DNA from 4 places in the Glutamicibacter sp. 0426 genome. Region 1 is predicted to be linked to each of the others. Evidence: riboswitches for the same ligand, from Rfam matches in the RefSeq annotation. Region 1 holds a riboswitch; each other region holds the start of a gene.
The links. A riboswitch is a leader RNA that binds a small molecule or an ion and turns the genes downstream of it on or off. The one in region 1 is predicted to bind S-adenosylmethionine.
Positions count from the first base shown of each region.

Region 2: another riboswitch for S-adenosylmethionine. It lies ahead of BKX98_RS11470 (methionine ABC transporter ATP-binding protein); the one in region 1 lies ahead of BKX98_RS06205 (O-acetylhomoserine aminocarboxypropyltransferase/cysteine synthase family protein).
Region 3: another riboswitch for S-adenosylmethionine. It lies ahead of BKX98_RS14615 (OsmC family protein); the one in region 1 lies ahead of BKX98_RS06205 (O-acetylhomoserine aminocarboxypropyltransferase/cysteine synthase family protein).
Region 4: another riboswitch for S-adenosylmethionine. It lies ahead of BKX98_RS11395 (O-acetylhomoserine aminocarboxypropyltransferase/cysteine synthase family protein); the one in region 1 lies ahead of BKX98_RS06205 (O-acetylhomoserine aminocarboxypropyltransferase/cysteine synthase family protein).

Region 1 is NZ_MPBI01000002.1:148,339-155,727, forward strand. It holds gene BKX98_RS06190 (methionine synthase) at 1-364, opposite strand, end outside; gene BKX98_RS06195 (putative oxygenase MesX) at 396-1,388, opposite strand; gene BKX98_RS06200 (LysR family transcriptional regulator) at 1,510-2,451, shown strand; SAM riboswitch class I at 2,671-2,761, shown strand; gene BKX98_RS06205 (O-acetylhomoserine aminocarboxypropyltransferase/cysteine synthase family protein) at 2,822-4,129, shown strand; gene BKX98_RS06210 (cystathionine gamma-synthase) at 4,126-5,331, shown strand; gene BKX98_RS06215 (hypothetical protein) at 5,525-5,848, shown strand; gene BKX98_RS06220 (DUF262 domain-containing protein) at 6,189-7,389, shown strand, end outside.
Region 2 is NZ_MPBI01000004.1:82,223-89,611, forward strand. It holds gene BKX98_RS11455 (LLM class flavin-dependent oxidoreductase) at 47-1,450, shown strand; gene ggt (gamma-glutamyltransferase) at 1,534-3,357, opposite strand; gene BKX98_RS11465 (SDR family oxidoreductase) at 3,574-4,437, opposite strand; SAM riboswitch class I at 4,748-4,839, shown strand; gene BKX98_RS11470 (methionine ABC transporter ATP-binding protein) at 4,932-5,951, shown strand; gene BKX98_RS11475 (methionine ABC transporter permease) at 5,948-6,643, shown strand; gene BKX98_RS11480 (MetQ/NlpA family ABC transporter substrate-binding protein) at 6,677-7,389, shown strand, end outside.
Region 3 is NZ_MPBI01000006.1:108,595-115,983, reverse strand. It holds gene BKX98_RS14630 (2-hydroxyacid dehydrogenase) at 1-413, shown strand, start outside; gene BKX98_RS14625 (MarR family winged helix-turn-helix transcriptional regulator) at 424-867, shown strand; gene BKX98_RS14620 (DEAD/DEAH box helicase) at 930-4,145, opposite strand; SAM riboswitch class IV at 4,286-4,407, shown strand; gene BKX98_RS14615 (OsmC family protein) at 4,439-4,984, shown strand; gene BKX98_RS14610 (FadR/GntR family transcriptional regulator) at 5,075-5,782, opposite strand; gene BKX98_RS14605 (L-lactate permease) at 5,807-7,389, opposite strand, start outside.
Region 4 is NZ_MPBI01000004.1:64,046-71,434, reverse strand. It holds gene katG (catalase/peroxidase HPI) at 1-1,156, shown strand, start outside; gene BKX98_RS11410 (methylated-DNA--[protein]-cysteine S-methyltransferase) at 1,244-1,873, opposite strand; gene BKX98_RS11405 (RNA polymerase sigma factor) at 1,870-2,367, opposite strand; gene BKX98_RS11400 (histidine phosphatase family protein) at 2,483-3,043, opposite strand; SAM riboswitch class I at 3,154-3,265, shown strand; gene BKX98_RS11395 (O-acetylhomoserine aminocarboxypropyltransferase/cysteine synthase family protein) at 3,364-4,737, shown strand; gene BKX98_RS11390 (CoA-binding protein) at 4,737-5,231, shown strand; gene BKX98_RS11385 (DeoR/GlpR family DNA-binding transcription regulator) at 5,547-6,323, shown strand; gene BKX98_RS11380 (1-phosphofructokinase family hexose kinase) at 6,320-7,300, shown strand; gene BKX98_RS11375 (fructose-specific PTS transporter subunit EIIC) at 7,297-7,389, shown strand, end outside.

The DNA.
Region 1 (7,389 bases):
TGCGCAGGAACTTCGCATCCTCTACGAATACCGGGGCCTTACGCTCTACCGCGCCGACAACGCTGGGCACGCTGGCCTCATAGCGATCGCGGATCAACACAGTCTGTTTATTCTCGAAATCAACGCCTGACAGGTGCTCGATGAAGGTGGTCACGAAGTGCTGCCGGGTCTGCTCTCCATCGGAAATGATGTCGATGCCGCGACGGGTCTGCTCCAGCACCGCGGCCCGCATCGCGTCCTGCTTGCCCTCGGCCAGCGCTGCTCCTTCCAGCTTCCATGGAGACCACAGGGTCTCGGTCTCGGAAAGCCATGAAGGTTTAGGCAGGGAGCCGACGATAGAGGTGGGAAGCAGGGAATTGGTCATAACTGGTCCTTTGGATTCTGAAGGTAGGTGATTAGGCGGCAGGGACTGCACAGTTGGCGGCCCAGGAGTCGAGCAGTTCGCGGTGCGGAGCGATGAAGTGCTCCTTGGTGAACTTGCCCTGGATCTTGCCCAACTGGGTGCGTTCCTCGCGGTCATAATAGATACGCGTTGGCGAGAAGTCCTGCGCGCCGAGGCTTGGCCGGTAGATCGCAGGTGCCGCCGAATTCGCGTTGTAGATCTCCGGACGGTAGATCTTCTGGAAGGTTTCCATGGTGCTGATCAGGCTGATCAGCTGCAGATCGGTGTAGTCGGCCAGCAGATCGCCGCGGAAGTAGAAGGCCAGTGGTGCGACGGACCCCTCGGGCATGAAGTAGCGCACTCGCAGCCCCATCTTCGCGAAGTAGGTGTCGGTCAGCGAGTCCTCGTCCTGGCGGTACTCCCAGCCCAGCACCGGGTGGCGGTTGCCGTTGCGGCGGTAGATCTTGGAAGTGGAGACGCTGATGCAGATGACCGGCAGCTGCTCAAAGCACTCGCGGTAGGCCGCGGAATTCAGGAAATGCTCGAAAAGCCTACCGTGCAGGTCGCCGAAATCCGCTGGAGGCACCGGCTTGCCGTCGGCGTCGATGGATTCGGGCAGCACGACGCTGAAGTCGTAGTCACGCACATAAGAAGAAAAATTATTGCCGATGATGCCGGGGCTGCGCACACCGGTTTTGCGGTCCAGGATGCTGGTGTCCAGCATCTCCAGCAGTGGGAAGTCCTGCGCGCCCTGCTCCGAGTCGAAGTGCACATTGGCGGAGATGATTTCCAGCTCCACCGAGTAGCGCTCGCCGTCGGGATTGTCCCAGTGGGCCAGCGAATTGAAGCGCCGGTTGATCATCGTCAGAGCGTTGCGCAAATTCTGCTGGCAGTGCTCACCGCGGGCCAGATTGGCGAAGTTCGTGGTGAGTCGCGAGTCCGGCGAAGGAGTGTAGTTTTCGTTGAATTCTGTGCTTGAAATGCTGAAGGTCAATGCGTCTGGCATGGCGGCCAATCTGTTGGTCAGCGGCCGGAAGCGGCCGGAAGAACGTCGATGCGTCAATCATGCATGGCATTTTTGATATCAGGTAACTCTGTCTAACTATGGATTCCTATAGACTCAAACTATGGTTCAGGGAACGAGCGGTCTGACACTGCAGCAATTGCGCTACTTCACCACGGTCGCGGCCGAGGGATCCATCTCGGCTGCCGCCGACCTTTTGTACGTCGCCCAGCCGAGCATGTCCGCGGCGATGAAGGAGCTCGAAGCGCGGGTGGGGCGCACGCTGCTCATCCGCTCCGCCCGGGGCATCACGCTCACCAGCGACGGCGCCGAATTCCTCGGCTACGCCCGGCAGGTCCTTGAGCAGGTCGAGCTGCTAGAGCACCGCTATCTCGGCCGTCCCTCGGCTCGCCGGCTGCTGGGTGTCTCCACCCAGCACTACTCCTTCGCGGTGGATGCCTTCGTGCGGATGGTCCAGGCCAGCGGCGCCGACGAGTACGAGTTCTCGCTGCGCGAGACCCGCACCGAGCAGATCATCGAGGATGTGCGCACGCTGCGCAGCGAGATCGGGATCCTCTACCTCAACGACTTCAACCGCAAGGTCATCGAGAAGCTGCTGCGCGAATCCCGGCTGGTATTCCACCCGCTCTTCCGCTCCCAGCCGCACATCTTCGTTGCCCGCAGCAACCCGCTGGCCTCCCGAACCCTGGTGTCTCTCGAAGATCTCGAAGATTTGCCGCGGCTGACCTTCGACCAGGGCGCGAACAACTCCTTCTACTTCGCCGAGGAGATCCTCTCCACCCGCTCCAGCCAGCGTGAAATCCAGGTCTCGGACCGCGCCACGATCTTCAACCTGATGATCGGTCTGGGCGGGTACACCATCTCCACCGGCATCATCAGCGACGAGCTGGATCCCTCCATTGTCTCCATCCCGCTGGCTGTCGAGGAGCGCATCGATGTCGGCTGGATTGACCACGCCGCCATCCCGCTCACCGAGCAGGCCCGGCGCTACCTGGACGAGGTGCGCGCGGTGGTGGCCGGATTCGGAGTCGAAGTCCTGGGCTGAGCGTCATCTCCGGTCATTGAAATTTGGTGCTCTGTCATGCGTGCGGGTGAAAACCCTGGGATTTCAAGGATTCTTGCTTCCTTGGTGCGTCACATAAGGGTTTGCGCCCTTACGTCATCATGACAATTCGGCGACATATGAAGCGCGGCGGCGTTCTGTGAAGCTCAGCGATTCGGGCCGCTTGCCCGGTTCGCGGCCGATGCCCAACCATGGAAGAACAACCCATCAAGAGCGGCCGAGAGATCTGGCTCGACGACGCCGCAGCAACCATCGGGAAACCGAAAGGTGCTACCGCCAGAACCGATGGAGCAGTTCCGGACCCGTGGCTTCGGTGTCCGGTGCACTCCCTCGCAGACAACGAGGAGGAGCAATGAGCCAGGAAACCGACGCGGTGCACGCAGGGTACCGCCCGAGCGGAGAGTTCCGCCCGATGCTGCCGCCGCTGCACAATTCCGCGGCCTACCAATTCGCATCGCACGCCGAAGCGGTGGAGAAGTTCGCGCTGCGACAGGCAGGCTTCACCTACTCGCGCACCGGCAACCCCACCGTGTCCATCCTCGAGCAGCGCGTGGCCGCGCTGGAAGGCGGGGCCCAGGCGGTAGCCACCGCCACCGGCCAGTCCGCGGTGGCGTTGTCCTTGCTGGCGCTGACCCAGGGACCCAGGCACATTGTGGCTTCCTCCTCGCTGTACGGCGGCACCGTGGACCTGTTCACCGACACCTTCGCCGACTTCGGGATCCGCGTCAGCTTTGTCGACCAGGCCGATCCGGCCGCCTGGGCCGCGGCCATCGAGGAGGACACCCGGGCGTTCTTCTTCGAGTCCGTGTCCAACCCGCTGTGCACCGTGGCCGATATCCCGGCCATTGCGGCGATCGCGCACGAGCGCAACATCCCGGTGGTGGTGGACAACACCCTGGCCACCCCGCTGAATGTGCGCCCGCTGGAACTCGGCGCGGACATCGTGGTGCACTCGGCCACCAAGGGGCTGGCCGGGCACGGCTCGGTGCTTGGCGGGGTAGTGGTGGATTCGGGAACCTTCGACTTCTCCGATTCCTCCCGCTGGCCGCAGATCGCCGCGCCGCGGGTGCGGCTGAATGGCACGTCGCTGCTCGAGCGCCACGGGCCGGCGGCCTACGCGATGCTGGTGCGCTCCAAGTTCCTGCACGACCTGGGCCCGGCCCTCGCCCCGGCCAGCGCCCAGGGCATCCTCGCAGGCATCGAGACCCTGCCGGTGCGCGCGGCCCACGTGCAGCGCAGCGTCACCAGGCTGATCGACGCGCTTGCCGAGTATCCGGGCATTGCCGCCATCCACCACCCCGCGCTGCCCGAGCACCCCAGCCACGAGCTGGCCCGGACGCTAGCGCCGAAGGGCACCGGCTGCGTGCTGGCCATCGAGCTGGCCCACCCATCCCTGGTTTCCCCGGTGATCGACGGGCTCAAGCTGATCAGCCTGGCCGCGAATGTGGGCGATACCCGCACCATGGTCGCCCACCCGGCCACCATGACGCACTGCCGGCTCTCCGAAGCGCAGCTGGCAGCCGCCGGGCTGAACACCTCCACCCTGCGCCTGTCGGTGGGCCTGGAAGACCCGGCCGACCTGCTCGCAGATATCACCCAGTCGCTGGATCTCGCGCTGGCCGCGACCACCGCCGACACCAAGGAAGTGAGCTTCGCATGAGCGGCTTCAACACCCAGGCCGTGCACGCCGGCCAGCACAAGGACCCGCACACCGGTGCGGTGATCCCGCCGATCTACCAGACCAGCACCTTCATCCAGGACGGCATCAACGTGCTGCGCGCCGGGCACGAGTACTCGCGCGGCTCCAACCCGACCCGCAACGGCTTCGAATCCCAGCTCGCCGCGCTGGAAGGCGGCGCCGCCGGCTTCTCCTTCGCCTCGGGCATCGCCGCCGAAGATGCGCTATTGCGCGCAGTGCTTGAGCCGGGCGACCACATCGTGCTGGGCGCCGACGGCTACGGCGGCACCAACCGGCTGATCTCGAAGCTGCACGGCAAATGGGGGATCAGCTCCTCGGCGGTGGACATCACCAACCTGGAGGCGGTGCGCGCCGCGCTGCGCCCGAACACCGCGCTGCTTTGGGTGGAAACCCCGTCCAACCCGTTGCTGGGCATCGCCGATCTGGCCGGCTGGGCCGCAATCGCCGCCGAGCACGGCGCCCTGCTGGTGGTGGACAACACTTTCGCCACCCCGTACCTGCAGCGGCCACTGGACTTCGGAGCGCACGCGGTGGTGCACTCGACCACCAAGTACATTGGGGGGCACTCCGACGTCCTCGGCGGCGCGGTCATCGTGGCCGACCACCTGCACCGCGGCCAATCGCTGGCCGAAGCCGTCGGCTACCAGCAGTTCGCCGGGGGAGCGGTCTCCGGTCCGCAGGATTCCTACCTGGCCGCCCGCGGGCTGAAGACCCTGGGCCTGCGCATGGAACGCCACTGCGCCACCGCAACCACCCTGGCCCGCTGGCTCGATGACCGTCCCGAGGTGACCCGCGTCTACTATCCCGGGCTGGAAAGCCATCCGGGCCACGAGCTCGCCAAGCGCCAGCAGCGCGGTTTCGGCGGGATCCTCTCACTGCAGCTCTCCGATGAAGCGGCAGCCCGCGCCTTCGCCGAGTCCATGGAATACTTCCAGCTTTCGGTGTCCCTGGGTGGGGTTGAATCCCTGGTCTGCTATCCGCGCGAAATGACCCACGCTTCGCTGATCGGCACACCGCTGGAGATTCCAGCGAACTTGGTCCGCCTCTCGGTGGGCATCGAGGAGCCCGAGGACCTGATTGCCGATCTGGAACGCGGGCTGGCCGCGGCCGCGAAGGCTTCCGAGGCCGACAGCACCCAGCACCGCAGCCTGGCTACCGCCTGACCTGTCGTTGCTGCACGCGGGCCTTCTGAATGGGAAGGCCCACGTGCACAATTCGACGGCAAACCGTTTGCACATTTCAGGCGATTCGCGCCTGTGGCACACGTCAGGCAAGGAACACTGGGTTCCAAAAGTGATGGTCTCCGGTCACCGTGAACGGGGAACCAGAATGCCAACTGCCTCCCGGGAGCCGAACATGTCGCAAAATCCAATGAAAACACTTAGTATCGCGGGTGCGGTAGCCATGGTCGGTTTGAACGTCACCGTGGTGGCCTTCTTTGTCCTTTGGCTGATTGCCGACGGTGTCGCCATTAGCCGTATGGAATCGGAGTCCAGCATGGATCCAAGCCAGATGCTTCCGAATTCCGAATTGATGTGGTTGGCAGCGCACGGTTCCTTGCTGATGGTCATCGTTCTCGATGTGCTGGCGGTTGCATTGCGGGTCAAGATGACCGGTGTTCCGCAGCGTGCCGCAGCTAAAGTACGGAACCTCTATGAGGCAAGGGATTTCCAGATTTAGCAAAGCGATTGGTTTGACCCGGCAATTGAATCGGCTATAGTCAGACCGGCTGGTGGAAATTCATCGTCTTGAACAAGGCATGGCACGGCTATCTCTGCACAGGCCAAGCCGCGGGCCCCGCTGAACGCGCTGGAAAGTTTGGTGTATTCGATGACGGCGGACCCGTCGACATGTGGGACTGCACAATGGAGAACCTTGCTACGGCGTTCAACTGAGTTCCCTTGTTAATCCAAATCTGGAATCTGAAGGACCCGAATTTTCGCTCTCCGGGCGATATCGCTTGGGCAACAATGCGTTCACACGAAGTGCAAAGAGGCTGTATTCCTGTCATGATTGCGGAGTGACTATCGATCCAGTTCAGCAGGGCATAGAAGAACAACTAATCGGACTCATCCCAAATCAAGGTGAATCTGAAGATGACGCGCTCCCACCGTCCAACGGTTTCTCAGCCTCTGTGAGTGGTGCTGACTGGACCGTAGACACGCTCGTTAACCAGATGCGTAAAGGACGAATTGATTTAGACCCAACCTTTCAGCGTCGTAACGCCTGGCTTGCTAATCGTAAGAGCAAACTAATCGAATCGATAGTCCTAGGTTTCCCAATCCCTCAGATCGTACTCGCTGAGAAACCCGGTCAACGTGGTCAGTACTTTGTTCTCGACGGCAAACAGCGTTTGCTAGCTCTCCGACAGTATTTCGCGGATCCAAATGAAGAGCGGGACTCGAACTTTGATCCTCTCACTTTGACGGGTCTGGAAGTGCTGACAGAACTGAACCGGAAAACTGTCAAAGATCTAGAAATTAGCCGGCCTGATTCTTTCAGCGCACTCGAGAACGCTACTATTCGCACCGTCGTGCTGAGCAATTGGAATTCAGAATCGCTGTTACTGTCACTGTTCTTAAGGCTCAACACCGGTAGCGTCGCTCTGTCGCCGCAAGAATTGCGACAGGCGCTCATTCCCGGCCCCTTTATGCAATGGATTGATGCAACTTCTGGAAACTCTAAGGAATTACAGAACCTTCTCGGGATTGAGCATCCGGATCGCCGCATGATTGATGCAGAGCTACTACTGCGACACATCGCATTTAGTACATCGCCACTGCCATACCGCGGTAACCTGAAAACCTTTCTCGATGACACATCGCGCCATTTGAGCGAGAAATGGACCACAGTAGAAGAAAGTCTGAGCGCGGCGAACAGTAACTTCAACGCGGCGTTACAACTCGGGCAAGAACTATTCGATAAGCATTTCTGCCGTAAATGGAGCGGAACAGGCACCACCACAGGGACTGGACACTGGGAGCGAGCTCTCAATCGTGCTCTATTTGACGTACAGGTCTATTCTCTGAGTTTTCCCCACGTACGCAAGGCAATAGCCACGCGACCAGACCAGGTTATTAGCGCGTTCAAACAACTTTGTGTTACAGACGAGACATTCGTTAGATCTGTCAGCACAACGACCAAAACTGCTAGCGCTTTCATTACCCGCCACCGAGCTTGGCATTCCATTGTGCAGGAATCGACGGGTGTTTCCTATGAGC
Region 2 (7,389 bases), on a different contig from region 1:
CAAACCAGATACTTTCCATGAACATCGACCTAATGGGGGCAAAGACATGAGCGAGAACAAGCGCGAGATCCTATTCAACGCATTCGACATGAACTGCGTGGTGCACCAGTCGCCGGGCCTGTGGCGCCACCCGCAGGACAAAGCCGCCGACTACAAGACCATCGGCTACTGGACCCACCTGGCCAAGGTGCTGGAAGAGGGCAAGTTCGACGGGTTGTTCCTGGCCGATGTGCTGGGCACCTACGACGTGTTCAACGACAGCAACGAGTCCCCGCTGCGCACCGGCGCCCAGGCCCCGGTCAACGACCCGTTCATGCTGGTCTCCGCGATGGCAGCGGTCACCGAGAACCTGGGCTTCGGTGTCACCGCCGGCACCGCCTACGAGCACCCGTACCCGTTCGCCCGCCGCCTGGCCACCCTGGACCACCTGACCAACGGCCGCGTGGGCTGGAACGTGGTCACCGGCTACCTGCCCTCCGCCGCGCGCAACATGGGCCAGGACGACCAGATGGAGCACGACGAGCGCTACAACCACGCGGACGAGTACCTTGAGGTCGTCTACAAGCTGCTCGAAGGCTCCTGGGAGGAGGACGCGGTGCAGGCCGACAAGGCCAGCGGCATCTACACCGACCCTGCCAAGGTGCACCCGATCGAGCACGAGGGCAAGTACTTCAAGGTGCCCGGCATCGCCATCACCGAACCGAGCACCCAGCGTACCCCGGTGATCTACCAGGCCGGCGCCTCCTCGCGCGGCATGAAGTTCGCCGCGGAAAACGCGGAAGCGGTCTTCGTGACCAGCCCTACCCGCGAAATGCTCAAGGCCACCGTTACCAAGATCCGCGACGCGGCGCAGGCCGCTGGCCGCGACCGCCACGACATCAAGATCTTCGCGATGCAGACCATCATCACCGGCGAGGACTCGGCCGCCGCGCAGGCGAAGTTCGAGGACTACAAGTCCTACGCCGACATCGAGGGCGCCCAGGTGCTGATCTCCGGATGGATGGGCGTTGACCTGTCCACGTACGGCCCGGACGACGTCATCGGAGCCAACGTGAAGTCCAACGCCATCCAGTCCACGGTCGAAACCTTCCAGAAGGCCAGCGGCGACGAGGGCAAGCCGTGGACCATCCGCCAGCTGGCCGAATGGGTGGGCGTGGGCGGCTTCGGCCCGATCACCGTCGGATCCGGCGCCGAGGTCGCCGAGAAGCTCATCGACTGGGTGGACTACACCGACGTGGACGGCTTCAACCTGGCCTACGCAATCACCCCGGGCACCTTCGAGGACGTCGTGAAGTACGTGGTTCCCGAGCTGCAAGCGCGCGGCGCATACAAGACCGAGTACGCCAAGGGCTCGCTGCGCAACAAGCTGTTCGGCGAGGGGGACCGCGTGAAGGGCACCCACCGCGCAGCCCAGTACAAGGTCGCCAACCGGCTGGCCGCCCAGGCCTGAGCGGCTGGCCAGCTCGCGCAATAGGCGGCGGCCTGCGGCAACTTCGCAAGAATGTTGCCGCAGGCCGCCGTTTTTCTGCACGCCTACTCGGTTGGCTCCAGCACCATGGCCGAACCGCCGCCGCGCCTGGTGGGCTCGGCCGCCGCGGTGAGCGTGCCATCGGCTGCGATTTCCACCGCTTCAACGGCACCGATTTCAGCCTGCGGGGTGAAGGAATCGCCAGCAGGCGTGAGCTTGTGGCCAAAGGCCTCAAGCGCAGGGCCATAGGATTCGATGAACTCGGGTTCGGCGGTGACCGCGGCCGTATTGCGCTGAGATGCCCGCGGCGCGGCGATGGCTTCGCTGATGCTCATGCCCAAGTCGATGCGGTTCACCAGGGTCTGCAGCACCGTGGTGATGATGGTTGAACCGCCCGGGGAACCGATGGCCAGCACCGGTTCGCCCTCCTGCAGGACAATGGTGGGCGCCATCGAGGAGCGCGGGCGCTTGCCAGGCTCGATACGGTTCGGATCCTGCGGATCGTAGACCGTGGAGAAATCGGTCAGCTCATTGTTCAGCAGGAATCCGCGGCCGGGAACCACCATGCCCGAGCCGCCGGTCTGCTCGATGGTCAACGTGTAGGAAACGACGTTGCCCCAGCGATCCACCACCGACAGGTGGGTGGTGGAGATGTTTTCCGTGTCCCGCTCTTCAACCGGCTCGCTGGTGGCAGCAGGGCACTGGCCATCATGGTTCTCGATATCGCCCGGAGCGACCGGCTTGGCCGCGGCCTGGTCCGGATTGATGGCGCACGCCCGATCCGCACCGAACAGCTTATCGGTCAGGGTCTGGGTCGGAACATCGGCGAAAGCCGGGTCGCCGACGAACTTGCCGCGATCAGCGTAGGCAAGAGCAGTTGCCTCGAAATAATGGTGCAACGCATCGGCTTCGTCCATGGCCGCCACGTCGAACTGGCCCAGGATGTTCAGCGATTCGCCGATGGTGGTTCCTCCGCTGGAAGATGGAGCCATGCCGAAGACATCGTAGCCCCGGTAATCCACTTGCGTGGGTTCCTGCTCAACCACTTTGTAGCCGGCCAGATCGGCGGTGGACAACTGCCCCGCGGGAACCGGGAGGGTGGTGTCTTCGCTCTTTGGCGGTGCCTGCACCGTGTGGGCGATCTCGGCGGCCAAGTCGCCTGCATAGAACCCGTCGAGGCCTTGCTTGGCCAGCATCCGGTAGGTGTCCGCCAGATCCGGATTCTTGAAGATGGTCCCGACTTGGGGAGCATCCCCGCCGGGCAAGAACAATTCGCTCGTGGCAGGGAACGCGGCGAACCGTTCCTTGTTGTCCAAGGTCTGCTCGCGGAACGTCTCATCAATGGCAAAGCCGCGGGAAGCGATTTTGGTTGCCGGCCGCAGGACCTGCTTCAGGTTCTGCGAACCCCAATTGTCCAGGGCGCGTTGCCATGTGGCCAAGGTTCCGGGCACGCCGACTGCCACGCCGCTGGTAACCAGTTCCGGGGTGAAGTTGTACGGTTCGCCGGTTTCAGGATCGATGAATGCATCTTTGGCAATGCCTGCCGGGGCGGTTTCGCGACCATCGATCGTGCTGACCTTTCCCGATTGCGCATCGTAGTAGAGGAAGTATCCGCCACCGCCAATGCCGGCGCTGTAGGGTTCGGTGACGCCGAGTGCCGCCGCGGTGGCCACGGCCGCATCCACGGCGTTGCCTCCCTTGCGCAGGACTTCGATGCCGGCGGCGGTGGCCTCCGGGTCCACCGAAGACACCGCGCCTCCGGTTCCAATGGCAGTCGGGACTTTTTCGGTGTGGCGTGGATCCGCGCTCGCCGGGACAGCCGAGAAAGCTCCCAGGCCCAAGGCGATGGCTGCAGCGCAGGCAACTGGCCTCAAACGTGCTCGTGGCATACTTTGATCTCCTCTTCAGGTGGGGATGAAGTATGCGCAAATTTACGGGAGCGGAACCTCCCAGCGAGCTTGTGACACGCAGCACAATCTATCTGGGCGTTAAATTGCACCCTTGTCGCGCGAATATTCGCGGTTGAGAAGCTTAAATGCTGCAGGGCAGGCACCGCGGCAGCGACTGCCGCGAGTGCCTGCCCGCTGGACCCTCGATGATCGGTGCTACTTGTCCAGGTTGTCCTTGATGACCTTGCCCAAGGACGCTGGAGCGCGGCCGATCAGCTTGGCCAGGTCACCGGTGCTAACCTCCAGTGCTCCTTCGCGAATGCGCACGTCGGTATCGACGAGGATGTGCGCGAAGGGTCCTGGGACTCCGGCATCAGCGTAGATCTTTTCCAGCTGCTCGGGATCCACTTCCTGGTAGGCGACGTCCTGGCCAGCGGCGGCGCCGACAGCGCCAGCAAGCTGGTTGAGGGTGAATGGCTTGTCGCTGCCCAACTCGTAGATCTTGCCGTTCTGCTCTTCATCGGACAGCAGCACCGCGGCGGCTGCCTCCGCGAAATCGGCCCGGGCGGCAGCGCTGATCTTGCCCTCGCCCGCGGCACCGAGGATTACGCCGCTATTGAGGTAGCCCATGAGCTGGTCGGTGTAGTTCTCGATGTACCAGCCGTTGCGCAGCAGCACGTACCCGATGCCGGATCCGGCCAGCAATCGCTCGGTGGCGATGTGCTCCTCGGCGAGCTCCATGCCGCCGGTCATCGCGTTGGCAATGGACGTGTAGGCGATCAGCGAGACGTCCACCTGCTTGGCGGCGTTGATGATGTTCTCATGCTGGGCAACGCGCTGGCCCACTTCGCTGGAGGAGATCAGCAGCAGCTTGTCGACGCCTTCAAGCGCAGAAACCAGATCTGGCTGGACGTTGTAATCGGCAACGCGGGTTTCCAAGCCCTTGCCTGCCAGCGGGGCCAGCTTTTCCTCCGAACGGCCGATGGCAATCAGCTGCGCGGGATCGGCCCCGCGCTCCAGCAGCGCATCGATGACGAGTCCTCCGAGTTGTCCGGTGGCTCCGGTAATTGCGATCTTCATGGCAGTCCTTTCAAAAGCAGTCGGTGATTCCAACCGTAGGCCGGCATCGAGTATTCCCGATGCCGGGCCGGGCCGCGGCATCAGCGGCCGGCGGTTGCCGGGGAAGGCTCCGGCCGAGCGCAAATCCGCCGGAGCACTTCCGACTTGGAAGGTCATATGAACGGCAATGAGACGAATCATGACGCCGAAGATGATGCCGACGGCCCGCAGTGCCGGATCGGAAATGACGTGATGTCGCAGTGTTGCGCAACTCTTGGCTTGGTCCGGCCAGGAAACGCATGCTGGGAACACCTGGCCTCCAAGGCCGGGCAACCCATCCAGAGCGACCGAGAGACCTGGCTCGTTGACGTCGCAGCAACCACCCGAACCACGGGACGGTGCTACCGCCAGGACCGATGGAGCAGTGGCTGCCACCGGGCCACGCCTGGCTACGAGCCGGCACAGCCTCGGCCCTGGGCAGTCCTTCCCGGTGCAACATCCAAGGAGCACGCAGCATGATCGAGATCAAGGACCTGCACAAGCACTATGACACCGCTCAGGGGCGCATCGAGGTGCTCAAGGGGATCGACCTGTCGGTGCCGGAAGGCTCGATCACCGCAGTAGTCGGCCCTTCCGGGGCAGGCAAATCGACCCTGTCCCATTGCATCTCGCTGCTGGAGAAGCCCAGCAGCGGGCAGATCCTCGTTGACGGCAAGGATCTCGGCGCGCTCTCTGGCAGGGCCTTGCGCGCTGAACGCCGCGCCATCGGCACGATCTTCCAGAACTCGGCCCTGCTGAGCCGGCTGAGCGTCGCCGAGAACGTGGCCCTTCCGCTGCGGAACCTCGGGGTGGTCCACCACGAAATGCAGCAGCGGGTGGCCCAGCTGCTGGACCGGGTCGGGCTGCTGGAGAAGGCGAACGCCTATCCCGGGCAGCTCTCCGGCGGCCAGCGGCAGCGCGTCGGCATCGCCCGGGCCCTGGCCCTGCGGCCACGGCTGCTGCTCTCCGACGAAGCCACCTCGGGCCTGGATCCCGAATCCACGCACCAGGTGCTGGGGCTGCTGGATTCGCTGCGCAGCGATCTGGGCTTGTCCATCATCCTGATCACCCATGAGATGGATGTGGTGCGGCATGTGGCCGACGAGGTCGCCCAGCTGGCCGGCGGGCGCATTGCCGAGCACGGAGCCCTGCATGAGCTGGTGGCCTCCCCAGGCTCGGCGACCGGGGAGAAGCTGCTGCCGCTGCGGGCCGAGGACCTGCCGGCAGGCTTCGACTATGCCGTGACGGTGGCCTACCGCAAAGACCGGGTCGATCCCGGCTGGATCTCCCGGCTGGGCATCGAGCACGGGATCGCGGTGGCCCTGCTTGGCGGTGCCGTCGAGGCGCACCACGAGGGGACCTTGGGCCGCGTGCGCTTGGGCGTGCGGGGCACGAGCCCTCAGGACCTGGTCCGGTTGCTGGACGGGTGGGGCCTGCAGGCCGACCCGGGCAGCCTGGTCCGCAACAATCGCGAACTGGTGGAGGCCAACGCATGAGAATCCCCTTTGAAAGCGCAGCGGTGGGCACCGACACTCCGTGGCAGCAATTGCCCGAGTTGATGCTGCCGGCCTACGGCCAGACCTGGGCCATGGTCGGAATCGTCATGGCCCTGGTCATCAGCCTCGGAGGACTGATGGGCATCGCGCTGTACAACACCGATCGACAGGGGCTCTTCCCGCGGGCGCGCCTGCATGCGGTGCTCAGCTGGATCGCCAACATGGGACGCTCCCTGCCGTTCCTGGTGCTGATGGCAGCGATCATCCCCTTCACCAAATGGGTCACCGGCACCACCATCGGCATTGCCGCGGCTGCCGTGCCCATGACCATTGCCGGCATCCCGTTCTTCGCCCGGCTGGTGCAGAACGCGCTGAACGACCTGCCGAGGCACAACCTGGCCGTAGGGCTGGTGACCGGCGGTTCGGCCGCGCAGATCATCGGCACCACCCAGATCCGCGAGGCGCTGCCGGCCCTGGCCTCGGCCATCACGCTGAACACCATCTCGATGATCGAGTACTCGGCCATCGCCGGGACCATCGGGGCCGGGGGCATCGGCTATCTCGCCGTGACCTACGGCTACCAGCGCTTCGACATGAATGTCATGCTGGCGACCATCGTGGTGCTGATCCTGACCGTGCAAATTGTCCAATTCCTCGGCGACCGCATCGCCCGCGCCCTGGCGCGTCCCTGAACACCATCGACGAACGAACGAACGAGCGAGACCATGACTACACCGCACACCGGGCACGACCACGGCTTCACGCTGCGCAAGAACCGCAATGCCCTTCCCTGGACCATCGCCGCCCTCGCGGCCGTGGCCGCCCTCATCCTCGGCGTGCTGCTGGGCCAGCAGCGCTCCGCCCCTGCCGCCGCCTCGGCCGCCGGAAGCCAGACGAAGTTCACGGTCCACTTCGAACCGGCCATGGCCGGGGAGGAGAAGATCCTGGATTTCGTGGCGCGCCAGATCGCGCCTGACTACGGCATCGAAATCGAGAAGGTCGGGCTGCAGGATCCGATCCAGGCCAACCAGGCGGTGGCCAGCGGCCAATTCGATGCCACCATTTTCGAGCACCAGTGGTACATGGAGCAGTCCGCCGAGGCTGCCGGAGTCGAGCTGGAACCCACGGTGGAGCTCTTCCAGTGGGGTTTCGGGCTCTACTCGAACCATTACGACTCGGTCGAGGACATCCCGCGCGGCGCCTCGCTGCTGCTGCCCAACGATGTGGCCAACCAGGGCCAGGCGCTGTGGCTGCTGCAACGCGAGGGCCTTCTCGGCCTGGACCCTGACATCGAACCGCGCACCGCGAAGATCTCCGATGTCATCGATAACCCCCGGGGCTTCGAATTGAAGGAAGCCGACCTGCTGGCGATGCCGCGCATGCTCGACGACGTCGGCGTGGCGATCGGCTACGTCTCCCAGTTCGATGCGGGCAAGGT
Region 3 (7,389 bases), on a different contig from region 1:
GGGTGGGCACCATGGATGCATTGCCACGCCTGCTGTCCGAGGCAGACGTGCTGGTGCTGTGCGTGCCGCTGACCGATGAGACCACCGGGCTGATCGGCAGCGAGCAACTAGCCGCACTGCGCCCCGGGGCAGTGCTGGTCAACGTCGCCCGTGGCCCGGTGCTGGACCTGGCTGCGTTGCACGAGGCGCTGGATTCGGGCCGCTTGGGTGCCGCGGCGCTGGATGTATGGTGGCAGGCTCCGGAGGGTATGCAGGCACCGGAGGACACCCGGCGCCTTGCCAACCATCCCCGAGTCATCGCTACCCCGCATTATTCAGGCCATTCGAACGACACCTTCACACGCCGGGTGCAGGAGATCTGTGCGAATATCGATGGCTACGCGAACTGCCTGCCCGTGCGAAACGCTGATTAGAATAGGAGATATGCAAGAAGAAGAATTGATGCAGACGGTCGAAGAAGAATTCACCGCCATCTTATTGCGTGCCCGCCAGATGCTGATCCGCCGTGCCAAGATCATCCACCCGGATCTGCAGGACCCAGGGTACCGCTTGCTTGCAGTGGTCATCCGTGACGAGGCCCAGCAGCAGGGATCGCTCGCAGAGAAGCTGCGCTTGGACAAGGCAACCATATCGCGCCTCGTGCAGCACCTTGAATCCTTGGACCTTGTCACCCGTACCCAGGATCCTTCCGATGGCCGGGCCCAGCTGGTTTCGGCAACAGATATAGCCAAGGAAAAATGGCGTTCGAGCGGCAACACGCTGCGTCAGGAACTGCGCCGCCAGCTCAAGGAATGGGAAGCATCCGAACTGAAGAACTTCGGAGATCTCCTGCACCGCCTCAACCACAGCTTTGACGAAATTCTCTAAACCGCTAGAGGAGCCGAAGCCTTGGAAACCCTACAGTTTCCAAGGCTTCAGCTTTTTAAGCATCAATCCATCAGTGCCAAGAAATCATCGGCAGAAAGCGCGGCGCTCTGAGCCCCCTCGGCAGTGTCGCCCAAGACATCGTTGAACAGCTGCGTCTTCTTGGCCTGCAGCGCGAGCACCTTGGATTCGATGGTGTCCTTGGCTACCAAACGATACACATAGACGGGCCGGGTCTGCCCGATGCGATGGGCACGGTCAATCGCCTGTGCTTCGGCCTGGGGGTTCCACCACGGGTCAAGCAGGATGCAATAGTCCGCTGAGGTGAGGTTGATGCCGAATCCTCCGGACTTCAGCGAGATGAAGAAGACCGGGAAATCCCCCTCGCTGAAACCGTCAATCAGTTCCTTGCGCCGCGGTCCACTGGTGGAGCCGTCAAGGTAACCGTGCTCAATGCCCAATTCCTCGGCGACGTCGCGTGCCCTGGACAGGAAGCTGGTGAATTGGCTGAAGACCAGGATCTTGTGTCCCTCGGAAACCGCATCCCCCATGAGCTCGCGCAGCATTTCCAGCTTCGCGCTGGGCGCATTGCCTTCGCCCACCAGCGAGGGATCCAAAGCCAGCTGGCGCAGCAAGGTGAGCGACTGGAGAATCTGGAAGCGATTCGAATCGATATCGCCAACCAGGCCCAGCACTTCTTGCCGCACGCGCTGGAAGCGTCGGTCATAGGCTTTCCGGTGCCCTGGCTCCAGCTCGACTTCCAGGACCTGTTCAGTCTTTGCCGGCAGCTCGGGAACGACCTGTTCCTTGGTGCGGCGCAGCACGAATGGTCGCAGACGGTTCTTCAAGCGTTCCATCCGCTCTTGGTCCCCGTCGGCGATTGGCTTCTGGTAGTTGTCCTTGAAGGACTTCGCACCACCCAGCAGGCCAGGTGCGGCCAGCGAAACCAACGCCCACAGTTCCATGAGGTTGTTCTCCATGGGCGTGCCCGTGACCACGAATTTGCACGGCACCGGCAGCTGCCGGGCCTGCTTGTAGCCCTTGGACGCGTGGTTCTTCAGCTGCTGGGCCTCGTCCATGATCATCACGTTGAATCCAGCGGCCTCGAAATCCTCATAGGCCAAGCGGAAGATCGTATAGCTGGTCACCACCAGCTGCGCATCACCGATCTGCGCAGCCAAATCCTGGCCGCTTTTCTTTGCGGTTGAGGTGATGCCGGTGACGCTCATCTGCGGGGCGAAACGCTGCGCCTCATTGATCCAGTTGCCCACCACCGAGGTAGGGGCAAGCACCAGGAATTTCTGGCTGGGATCTTCAATGCGCGCCTGTTCCAGGCAGGCCAGCAGCTGGACGGTTTTGCCCAGACCCATGTCGTCGGCGAGGACTCCGCCCAGGCCGTGGGTGCGCAAGAAGTCCAGCCAGGACAGGCCGTGGCTCTGGTAGGGGCGCAACTGCGCATTGAAGGTATCCGAGAGCTCAACAGGCTTCATCTCTTCGCCGCTTTGCAATGCCTTCATGGTCTGCAGCCACTGGTTGTGCTGGGCTTCGATAATTCCCAGATCCACCAGTTCCTGCCACCAGTCGATGCTCAACTTGTGGATGCGAATCGTATCGCCCTGCACCGTGCCCAGCTCCTCGGCTTCGGAGATCAGCTGGCGCAGCTGGGCAAAATCCGCACCATCAATCGGGATCACCGTCAGGTCATCGAGGATGAGGTATTCATCTTGCTTGGTCAGGGCTTCGAGCAGCAGCGCGAACGGCACTTTGATCTCGCCGAGGAGCACTTCCACGGACAGATCGAACCAGTCCCCCGTGCTTTCACCCGCTTCGACGCTGACCGTCGCCGGGGCATCGCTGATCCGGTACTTCGGCAGCCGGTTCTGCTCCTCGATGATGACATCGGGATGCTCTTCCAGCAGCGGAAGTGCGTGGACCAGGAAGTCGATGGACTCAGAGGTGCTGAATTTCTTCGGAGGGAAGATTCCTGATGAGGTCAGTTGCCCCAGCGAACCCAGCTCGCCGAGCTTGTCCTGCACCGAAGCGGCAATTTCCTTTTCCACGGCATGCTGGCGAGGCCCCTTAGATGAGTACTCCCAGGAATAGCGCACGGTCAGCGGGGCTTGGATGCTTTCCAAGGACAGCTTGAGGCTGGGGCGCGCGGGAACCGGGATGCGGTAGCTGCCATCTTCGCTCTTCAGCGGCGCCATCACGCGCAATCGGTCCAGATGCTGGGTCTCGAAAAGCTCGATGGCTCCATCCGGAATGATGTGCGCACCGGATTCGATGAACGCCGCCAGTTCCTTCGTGACAGGTTCAGCGAACTGCGCCAATCCGAGTTCCTTGGCCTTCGGCAAGGGGCTGGAGGCGTAGGCCAGCAGGCTCGGTGGCGTACCGATCGGCAAGAGGTGGTGGTGCTCTTCGCGCGGCCCGCGCAGCTTGCCTTCCATGCGCAGGCCCTGTTCAGTGCGGCGCACATCCACGTGCGCCATGGCTGGTATCTCGCTGAATTCCACCGGGAGCTTGGCAGCGGAACCGCCGTTGACGATCTGCACTCCGGCGTCGCGCAGAGCCTCGAAGGCATCCAGCAGGTCCTGGCCAGGCAGATCCATCAGCGAGATCCAGTCCTTGGGATCCCACGAATGCCGGTAGGTGCTCTGTTCTACGTGTTCACGCAGCCGGTCCAGTTCAACGACCGCTCGGCGCTGCTTCTTGGAGAAGCGCTCATCGAAGGCGACGTTGCGCCAGCTGACTCCAGTCTGGACCCAAGGGCTCTTGGTGCCCCGGCGGGCCGGCCGCGCCTGCAAGGTCAGCGCGTCCGCGCCTCCGTAACGGGGTTCGCTGACCACTTTCAGGATCAATCCCAGCGGTTCCTCGGCGATCGGCGGCTCATCAGAAATTACCGGAAGCAGGCGGTCAAGGGTCCGCTCCCACTGCGGCTTGCTATTGCGTTTCCATGCGAAAGGGTCCACCCCGGAGTCGGAGACGAAGAAGCCCTGGTCCTCTTCGGTAGTGACTTCAATGAGCAAGGCGGCGACATCCTCGCAGGATTGAACGCCCGGATGCTTGCTGCAGAAGCTGGTGAAACTGATATTGCCGCGGTTGATTTCCAGCTCGGCCATCACCGATTCGCGCAGCACCATTGCGGAAATGCGGGAATATCCCGGCTTCATGTCCCGGTGGACGATCTCCACTTTTCCCGAATCGCAGAGGAACTGGCCCAGATTGTATTCGGATTCGGTCACCAAGGTCTGGGCCGCAGAAAGTGTCAGCTGGAATTCCATACTCGCCGTTCATTGTTCGTGCAGTGGGCGCCCGAGAGCTCGATTCCATCTTAGCGAGCAGCCAGACAAGTTGCCCGATGACGAAAAGTTACCCCTGCCCTTTACGCGCTGGCACCGCAACCGATAGAAAAGAAGCACAGAATCACGAGTTCCACTCTTTGAGCCCTGGCTGAGTGGACGGCAACCCTCCTGCGTCATTGTGCGGGGTGCCCCAGGTGAAGATTCGACGCATCTTGAACGCCAAGGTGCGTAAGCGATGGCGCCCCTTGCGCCAGAAAGGGGATTAACTCCTCATGTCTAATGCAGCATCTACCCTGACCGTATCCGAAGACCGCGCACAGCGCCTGCAGGAAGCAGGCAAGGGCTGGGGCGAACGCATCTCGGCGGCCCCGCAAAGCGCCAAATTGACCTTTACCGTCGAGGGCGAGGGTTTCGATTCGGTAGCCAGCAACATTGTCTCCGGGAAGCACACTTTCCAGGTCGACGAACCAGCTGCCCTGGGTGGCAATGATGTCGCGGCAAGCCCGGTGGAATATGCGCTCGGCGCGCTGATCTCCTGCCAGGTTGTGGTCTACCGCTTGTACGCGCAAAACCTCGGCATCCAGGTGGACGAGGTGAAGATCCAGGCCAACGGCCACCTCGATGTCCGTGGCCTCTTCGGCATTGACAAGTCCATCCGCCCGGGCTTCTCGTCGGTGGAACTGGACATCCAGATCACCGGCCCCGAATCGGCCGAACGCTATGAAGAACTGCGCCAGGCAGTGGATGCCCACTGCCCGGTACTGGATCTGTTCGCCAACCCGGTACCGGTGACCACTGCGGTGAGCATCGCCAGCTAGCAGATGCGGCAATGGCGCCCCGGGGCCGGATCGGAAAAATTCCGAACCGTTATCCGGGGCGCCATGCGCATGCTGAACTCTTGCTTATCCCTACCGCGTCTGCGAGTAGAACCAGTTGATGTGCTCTTCGAGCAGCTGGGCTGCCCGTTCGCGCTGATTCGTCGCAAAGGCGTGGTGGATGGCCTTGTGCTGGCGGCGCAGCACGCGCACCACCGGTTGCCAGGCCTCGTCGCTGGGCACTGAGTCCGAGACATAGTCGCTGATCGAATTGCGCAGGGATTCCATCATGGATTCGACCACCGAATTCCCGGCCATGGAGGCCAGCAGCACATGGAATTCGGCGTCAATGCGGTGGAAGGCCTCGCGCGAAAGCTGCGGATCGTCCATGCGCATGATCAGCACCGCGGTGCGGTCGATCACCTGCTGGGCATAAACCGGGTCGCGCGGGTTCATTTGCGCGGCCCAGGTTTCCAGCAGGATGCGCGATTCGACAATTTCGCGGACGTTGATCCCCTTGGCTGCCAAGTGCAGCCGCAAGGCCTGCGAAATGCCGGCCGAGGGGTTGGAGATGATCACCGCTCCGGAGTTGGGCCCGGAACCGGTGGAAGTCCTGATAATGCCCATCACGTCAAGGATGCGGATGGCATCGCGGACTGATGCCCGCGAGATCCCATGCCGCTCCGCGAGCGCACGCTCGCCGGGAAGCTGGTCTCCTACGGAGAGCTTCTCTTTGCGCAGATCCTCTTCAATCGCTTGGAGAACGATCTGGTACGCACGCGGAGCTGGGTTCATTGACATCGGATCTATTTTAGCGGTTCATGGCTAGGGCAGCATCCAGGACAGAACCGGGGTGGACTGCAGGTAGACCAAGCAGCACAGCACCAGCAGCATGCCTACGGACCAGCCGGCAACCTTCTTGAGGATCACCGATTCCTGGCCTTCCATCTTCACCGAGGTGGCGGCGATGGCCAGGTTCTGCGGGGAGATCAGCTTGCCGACCACGCCGCCGGAGGTGTTGGCGGCAACCAGCAGGTTCGGATCGATGCCGGCATTGATGCCAGCGGTTTGCTGTAGTTTGGCGAACAGCGCGTTGGCCGAGGTGTCCGAGCCGGTCACTGCGGTGCCGATCCAGCCCAGGATTGGCGAGAGGAAGGCGAAGAACGCGCCGGTTCCCGCCAGCCAGGTGCCGATGGTGATGGTCTGTCCGGACAGGTTCATCACGTAGGCCAGGCCGAGGACCGACAGGATGGTCAGTGCCGCGAAGCGCATGTTGTAGATGGTCTTGCCGATTTCGGCAGCACCCTCGGCGAAGGTCATCTTGTATTCGCCATTGCCGTCGTTCAACGAGTAGACCAGGGCCACGATCAGGCCGGTGATCAGCAACAGGGTGCCCGGGGAAGACAGCCACTGGAAGTTGTAGACGGTGGAGGTGACCGCTTCGCCTTCGGCGTTCAGGATCTTGCCATCCAGGCCCGGCCAGCCGAACTTGATGTCGGTGCTTGCCAGCCATGCAGGAATGTCCACGCCCAGCTTCCACAGCTTGGCCACGCCGAAGATGACGATAACCAGCAGGTATGGGAACAGAGCCATCCAGGTGTTGCCTGCGTGCAGCTTGGTGTTCGATTCGTGCGGAAGCGCAGCGGCTTCAGCGGTCAGTACGCGCTGGCGTGCTTCGTCGGCGCCCTTCGGGGTCCAGAAGCGAAGCAGGATCACTGCCGCGGCCAGGCCGATCAGCGAGGCGACGATATCGGTCAGCTCGTAGGAGAAGTAGGTGGAGCACAGCCACTGCGCGACACCGAAGGAAATGCCGATGGTCAGCGTTGCCGGCAGGGTCTGGCGCATGCCGCGCCAGCCATCGAGGATCAGCACCAGGATCGATGGGACAAACAGTGCCAGCAGCGGGGACTGGTGGCCAACGATGGCGCCGATGTCGGCAGCCGGGATGCCGGTCAGCGCGCCTGCGGTGGTAATCGGAATGGCCACGGCGCCGAAGGCTACCGGGGCGGTGTTGGCGATCAGCACGGCGCAGGCAGCGCGCAGCGGGGAGAGGCCCAATGCCAGCAGCATGGTGGCGGTAATCGCCACAGGTGCGCCGAAGCCTGCCAACGCCTCAAGCAGGCCGCCGAAGCAGAAAGCAATCAGCACGGCCTGGATGCGCACATCGCCGCCGCCGATGACGTCGAAGACCCTGCGCAGGTCCTCGAAGCGGCCGGATTTGACGGTCACCTGGTAGAGGAAGATCGCCATCACGACGATCCAGACAATCGGGAAGGCACCGAACACCATGCCCATGACCCCGGAGTTCAACGCGAGCCCGACGGGCATGTGCCAGCCGAAGATCGCGACGATGATCGCTACAGCCAGCGACCCCAGGCCGGCCCAGTGGGCCTTGACCTTGATGATCG
Region 4 (7,389 bases), on a different contig from region 1:
GCAGTGGCGCCCGGTCAACGGCGGCGGAGCCGGCCTAGTTCAGCCTGCGTTCGACACCTTGGAGAAGCGCGAACCGCGCATGCTGACCAGTGACCTGGCACTGCGCTTCGATCCGATTTATGGTCCGATCTCCAAGAACTTCAAGGAGAACCCGGACAAGTTCGCCGACGCCTTCGCCCGCGCCTGGTTCAAGCTGACCCACCGCGACATGGGCCCGAAGTCCCGCTACTTCGGCCCAGAGGTTCCAGCCGAGGACCTGCTCTGGCAGGATCCGCTGCCGGCTGCTCCAGAAACCACCCTGGGTGCCAAGGAAATCGCCGAGCTGAAGTCCCTGATCAACGACGCTGGCCTTTCGGTGCAGCAGCTGGTCTCCACCGCGTGGAAGGCCGCAGCGACCTTCCGTTCTTCGGATAAGCGCGGCGGCGCAAACGGCGGCCGCATCCGCCTGGAGCCGCAGGTTTCCTGGTCAGTGAACCAGCCGGAGCAGCTGAAGCCAGTAATCGCCAAGCTCGAGGAAATCGTTGACCAGTTCAACGCCACCTCCGAGATCAAGGCATCCTTCGCCGATGTTGTGGTCTTGGCCGGCAACGTCGGTGTTGAGCAGGCTGCCCTGGCAGCCGGACAGCAAGTCGAGGTTCCATTCACCCCGGGTCGCGTTGACGCAACCCAGGAGCAGACCGACGTGGAGCAGTTCGCTTGGCTGGAGCCAGTCGCTGACGGCTTCCGCAACTACGACTCCGGTTTCCTGAACTTGCCTAGCGAGTACCTGCTGATCGACCGCGCGAACCTGCTGGGCCTGTCGGCTCCGGAGATGACCGTGCTGCTCGGCGGCCTGCGTGTCATCGGCAACAACTGGGACGGCTCGAACAAGGGCGTCTTCACCGACACCCCGGGCGCTCTGACCAACGACTTCTTCGCGAACCTGCTGGAACTCGGTCTGGAGTGGATCCCGTCGGCTGACGAGCAGACCTACACCACCACCGACGGCCGTTGGACCGGCAGCCGCGTGGACCTGGTCTTCGGCTCCAACTCGGAACTGCGTGCTCTCGCCGAAGTTTACGCCTCGGACGACGCCAAGGAGAAGTTCGTCAAGGACTTCGCTACTGCATGGGCCAAGCTCATGGACGCGGATCGCTTCGAACTGCTGGCCAAGTAGCCGCTAGCTTCTGGCAGATAGTGCTGGGCTGTTGCTCCCCTGGTGGGGAGCAACAGTCCAGCATTTGCTTAAGCCGGCTATGGCCAGTTAAAAAAGCGTCGCCGCGCTGCCTGCGAAGTCCGGGTTTTCAAGTTTCAGCAGCTCCGTCTTGGCTTGCAGTCCTCCCAGATAGCCGCCCAATGATCCATCGGTGCGCAGCACCCGGTGGCAGGGCAACACGATGGGAATCGGGTTGGTGGCGCACGCTGAGCCGACGGCTCGCACCGCCTTCGGCTTGCCGATCTGCTGCGCCAGCTGGGCGTAGCTGAGGGTCTGCCCGTAATCGATATGCCCCAGTTCCAGCTGCACTTGGCGGCGGAACTGCGTAGAGAGCTGCAGATCCACCGGGAGCTCGAAACTGTGCCGTGTGCCCTCGAAGTACTCATCGAGTTGCCGGGCGGTCCCATCCAGGCTCGACTTGTCGCGCAGGATGCGTGGGCTGAGCTTTTCCGAGAGCAGCTCAAGTATCCGGTCGTGGCCCTCGGATTCGAATGCCACCCGCACCAGCCCGGCATCGGTGCTGGCCAGCAGCAATGAACCCACTGGGCTGTCGACCATCCGATAGGCGACATCGACAAGTTCAAGCGCGCGGGCTTTTTCAGCGAGCTGGCCTTGCAGCGAGTCGAGGGTTTGCATTTCAGCGGCCGTCGCCTGCTGCTGATAATTTTTTTCGTTCATGGCTGCTCCCGCCATAGTTCCTGGTCGTCTAGCCGGACCCGCAGGTTCTTGATCCCGTCGGCACCGGCCCTGCGGGCAGCGGCTTCGCTGCCCGAAAGGATTTCGGCAATTTGCGCGTAGCTCATCCCGCCCAAGTACCGATAGGCCACGACCTGCCTTTGCTTGCCGGGAAGCTGATTCACCTCGTGCCAGAGCTGAAGATTGTCCAACTGCAGATCCGGCCGGTTCATCCCGGACGCGGGACCATCCATGTCCTGGTCATTAAGGATCTCCGGCTTATGCTTGCGCAACTCGTCAATGGCCTTGTTCCGGGCAATGCGCACCAGCCACGCCAGGACATTGGCATCATCTGGCAGCTGCGGGTACGCCTTGAGCGCGGCGAGGAAGGTTTCGGACCAGGCATCTTGCGCGCGGTGCTCATCCAGCAGGGCGCGGCAAACACGCAGGACGTTCAGTCCATAGTCTTGGACTATCCGCTCGAATGGTGCTTGCATGGCTCTCCTGGGATTTCGCGACCTGCTGGCCTCTCACCATGTAAACGCAACGGCCACCTGTTCTGTGAGGTGTGAATGAAAAATTTTGTCATTCACCCCGCTGCCGCACGGATTCCTAGAATGCCACCAAGTCGGATTCACCGGCGAGCTGCTCAAGCCGGGCCAAATCCACGTCGATAATTTCGCCATTCTCCACGCCTTGGGCTTGCCTGGTTCCTGCCAAGGCGTCGCGAATGGTGCGCATGGTGGCCCCATGGCTCACAATCATGATCTTGCGTCCGGTATGCTTGCTGGCTAGGCCCAGCAGCGCTGGCACCGCGCGGTTCAAGATGTGCGCACGCGGCTCAATCTGGTCTGCGGCGGCAGCCGATTCCTCGTCGCTGACCTCCGCCATGATCCGGCCCTCCAGCGGGCCGAAACCGCGTTCAATGAGTTCCGGAACTGCGTTGCCCGTTTCTGCCCCGATCTGCTGGGCAATCAGCACGGCAGTTTCCCGGGCACGCGCCAAAGGGGATGCCAGAATGAGCGAAAAGTCTTGGCCGATGAGCTTGCGCCCGACTTCGCGAGCTTGCTCGCGTCCGGTTTCGTTCAGCGGGATGTCGGTTTGCCCCTGCAGTCGGCCTGCAAGGTTCCAATCGGTCTGCCCGTGTCGAACCAGTGCCAGCGAAGTATCCATGACTCCAGCCTACCGGTGCCATAGATGTCGAAGAATCTCCGATCACAGGCCCGATACGCAACGTTACGACTCATAGTTGGGTCACGAACGGTCATGTTGCGAAGATTATTACACCATCCCGAGCGGCTGAGAGATCTGGTTCGACGACGCCGCAGCAACCTGCCACATCCGGTGGTTACGGTGCTACCGCCAGAAACGATGCAGCCGCTTACCCGTTGGAGAACGGCAGGAAGCGACATTGATTCCGGGATTCCTGCCTCGATCGCGGCCCGCCCTGCGGTGCACGCGAAACCCCCGTCGACAAGGAGTCGTAAGCCACCATGGCAGATCACAAGTTTGGATTCCGCACCCGCGCCCTGCATGCCGGAGGCACCCCCGATGCCGAGCATGGCTCACGCGCAGTGCCCATCTACCAGACCACGTCGTTCGTGTTCAAGGACGCTGACGATGCGGCCAACCTCTTTGCCCTGCAGAAGTACGGCAACATCTACTCGCGCATCGGCAACCCGACCGTGGCGGCCTTCGAAGAGCGCATGGCTTCGCTGGAAGGCGGCATCGGCGCGGTAGCCACCGGCTCGGGCATGGCCGCGGAATTCGTCACCTTCGCGGCGCTGGCCCAAGCCGGCGACCACATTGTCGCCTCCTCGAAGCTCTACGGCGGCACCATCACCCAGCTGGATGTCTCGCTGCGCCGCTTCGGCGTGGACACCACCTTTATCGACTCCAACGATCCCGCGGACTTCGAAGCCGCGATCCAGGAGAACACCAAGGCCGTCTACACCGAGGTGGTGGCCAACCCGTCCGGCGACATCGCCGATCTGAAGGGCCTGGCCGAGGTGGCGCACCGCCACAACATCCCGCTGGTAGTGGACTCGACGCTCACTCCCCCATACATCCTTCGCCCCATCGAGCACGGCGCGGACATCGTGATCCACTCGGCCACCAAGTTCATCGGCGGGCACGGCACCACCCTGGGCGGCGTGGTCATCGAGTCGGGCAAGTTCAACTGGGGCAACGGCAAGTTCCCCACCATGACCGAGCCGGTAGCCAGCTACGGCAACGTCTCCTGGTGGGACAACTTCGGCGAATACGGCTTCTTGACCAAGCTGCGCAGCGAGCAGCTGCGCGACTTTGGTCCGTCGCTGCCGGCCCAGTCGGCATTCCAGCTGCTGCAGGGCCTGGAGACCCTGCCGCAGCGCATGGACAACCACCTGTCCAACGCCAAGCAGGTCGCCGCCTGGCTGGAATCCGATGAGCGCGTCACCTACGTGAACTACGCAGGCCTGGATTCCCACCCGCAGCACGAGCAGGCCAAGGAGCTGCTGCCCCTGGGCGTCGGCTCGGTCTTCAGCTTCGGCGTGAAGGGCGGACGCGAAGCCGGTGCCAAGTTCATCGAGGCGCTGCAACTGGCCAGCCACCTGGCCAACATCGGCGATGCCCGCACCCTGGTGCTGCACCCCGCCTCCACCACGCACCAGCAGCTGAGCGCCGAGCAGCTGGTCTCCGCTGGCGTGCCGGAAGACTTGATCCGCTTGTCCGTGGGCCTTGAAGACGTCGAGGACATCCTCTGGGATCTGGACCAGGCACTGGCCGCTTCGCAGGAGGCTGCCGCCGGTTCCGCCGCGCAGTTCGAAGCGCCAACTTATGACGGTTCCGCCTGCGCATTGCCAACCGCTTCGAAGGGAGCAAACTAATGACTGCCGTTGAAACCACCTGGGAAGGCCCGGGAGCCGCGCAGCGCCTGGAGATCCTGCGCGAGACGAAGACCATCGCCATTGTCGGCGCATCGAACAAGCCGTCGCGCGCCAGCTACTTCGTGGCTACCTACCTGCTCTCCTCTTCACGGTACAAGGTGTACTTCATCAACCCGGTACTCGATGAGATCCTGGGCCAGCCGGTGTACAAGTCGCTCGCCGATCTTCCGGAGACCCCGGATCTGGTGGAGGTCTTCCGCAAGCATGATGACCTGCCCGGCGTGCTGGACGAGGCCCTGGCCGTGGGCGCGAAGACCCTGTGGCTGCAGCTGGGCTCCTGGCACGAGGAAGTGGCCCATCGCGCCGAGGCCGCGGGCATGAACGTGGTCATGGACCGCTGCGTGAAGATCGAGCACGCCCGCTTCCATGGCGGTTTGCGCCTGGCCGGATTCAACACCGGCGTGATTTCCGCGAAGCGACAGGTCCTCGCCTAGAAAGTCCGGAGCTCCACATAGTGGGTGCATGCAGCATTCAGCTGCATGCACCCATTACGTGTTCGGAACAGCTCCAGAGTTTCCGTGCAGGCCGACGGGACTGGGCTTTTCCCGCGGCTCATTCGGCAGGAACGTACAGTTCACCTGCGCAATCATGCGCGATGCAATTTCCTCGCCTTCCCCCGAAACCCACTTAAAACCAAATAAAGCCAAGAATTCCCTAGATTTTTACTTGACGATGCCACGCAATCGGGCATAAAGTCATGGAAACACAGATTGATGTGTTGCAGGTCATGAGGAATTGCGGAGGCAAGAATGTTCGCCGAAGAACGACACCGGCTGATCGTTGGGCAGCTCGAAGCTGACGGGAAAGTAACCGTCGCCGAGCTCGCGCAGCGCTTCGACATCACCCGGGAAACTGTGCGGCGGGATCTGGCCCAACTTGAGTCCGAGAACTACCTTCGCCGCGTCCACGGCGGAGCGGTTGCCATCACCGAGGCGAGCACCCGCGAGGAAAGCTACGTGGTGCGCACCGCCATCCATTCCGAGCCCAAGGCCCGCATCGCCCAGCGCGCACTGAGCCTGCTGCCGGTCTCCGACGCCTCAGTTGTCATCGACGCGGGAACCACCACGGAAATCCTGGCCGAGCGCATGCTCAAAAGCGCCGCGGGCAACGGCCTGGTGGTCATCACCCATGCCCTGCCCATCGCCGCTGCCCTGGTCCACAGCCCGGATATCGCCTTGGAGCTGATCGGCGGGCGGGTCCGCGGCATCACCGGCGCCTCCAGCGGAGCCCGCACCGTGCAGGAATATTCCCAGTACCGGGCGGACATCGCCTTCATCGGCACCAACGGGCTGCATGCAGGATTCGGCCTGAGCACCCCGGACCCGCTGGAAGCCGCCGTCAAGCGCGCCCTGGTCGCCAGCGCCCGCCGCGTGGTGCTGCTGGCCGACGGATCCAAATTCGACCAGGAAACCCTGGTCTGCTTTGCCCGGTTTGAAGACATCGACACCCTGGTCACCGACCAGCAGCCCGGCGAGGAGCTCGCTGCCGCGCTGGAAGCCGCGGATGTCGAGGTGGTGATCGCATGATCATCACGCTGACCGCCAATCCGGCACTGGACAAAACCATCGAGCTGGGCGAGCCGCTGGCTCCCGGTGCCGTGCAGCGCGCTGTGGCCAGCCATGTCCAGGCGGCAGGCAAGGGAGTGAACGTCTCGCGCGCCATCGCCGCGGCGGGTGGCGCCACCTTGGCCGTGCTGCCCGGAGCCAGCACCGACCCGCTGGTCACCGCGCTGGCCCACGACCAGCTGGCTCACCGGAACCTGCCGATCGCCGAAGCGCTGCGCACCAACACCACCCTGACCGATCCCGATGGCACCACCACCAAGATCAATGAGCCAGGTCCCGCCCTTGATGCGCAGCAGCTGGCCGAGCTCGGCGAGCTGGTCGCCGAAGAGGCCGCCGGCGCCAGCTGGCTGGTGATGGCCGGCTCGCTGCCGCCGGGAGTTCCCGCCGGCTTCTATGCGCAGCTGACCGCAAAATTGCGCGCGGCCCTGGGCGCAAAGTGCCCGAAGATCGCCGTGGACACTTCCGGCGCACCGCTGCTCGAGCTCTTTGCCCACGGCCAGCAGCACATCCCAGACCTGGTCAAGCCCAACGCCGAGGAACTGGCGCAGCTGGCTGGCTGCTACAGCGAAGCGGCACTGGAAGGCTCCATCGAGCTGGCCGCCGGCTGCGCGCAGCAGTTGCTGGACCGGGGCGCCGGCGCGGTGCTGGCCACGCTCGGGGCACAGGGCGCGCTGCTGGTCACCAAGCAGGGCGCCTGGCATGGTTCGCACACCCCGATCATCCCGCGCAGCACCGTGGGGGCGGGCGATTCCTCGCTGGCCGGCTACCTGCTGGCCGATGCCGCTGGGGCCAGCGCCCCTGAACGGCTGAGAAACGCCGTCGCCTATGGGGCTGCGGCAACGCAGCTGCCTGGCTCCACCATCCCGACAGAATCCGATCTCACCGCTGGCGCCGTAACCGTCAGCGAACTTACCTCAACGCAAGGAACCGAGTCATGAGTGAACTAATCACCGCAGAGCTCGTGCTGCTCGACGCCGACCTGGGCAACAGCACGAGCGAGGTCATCGAGAAGCTGGCCCTGCTGGTG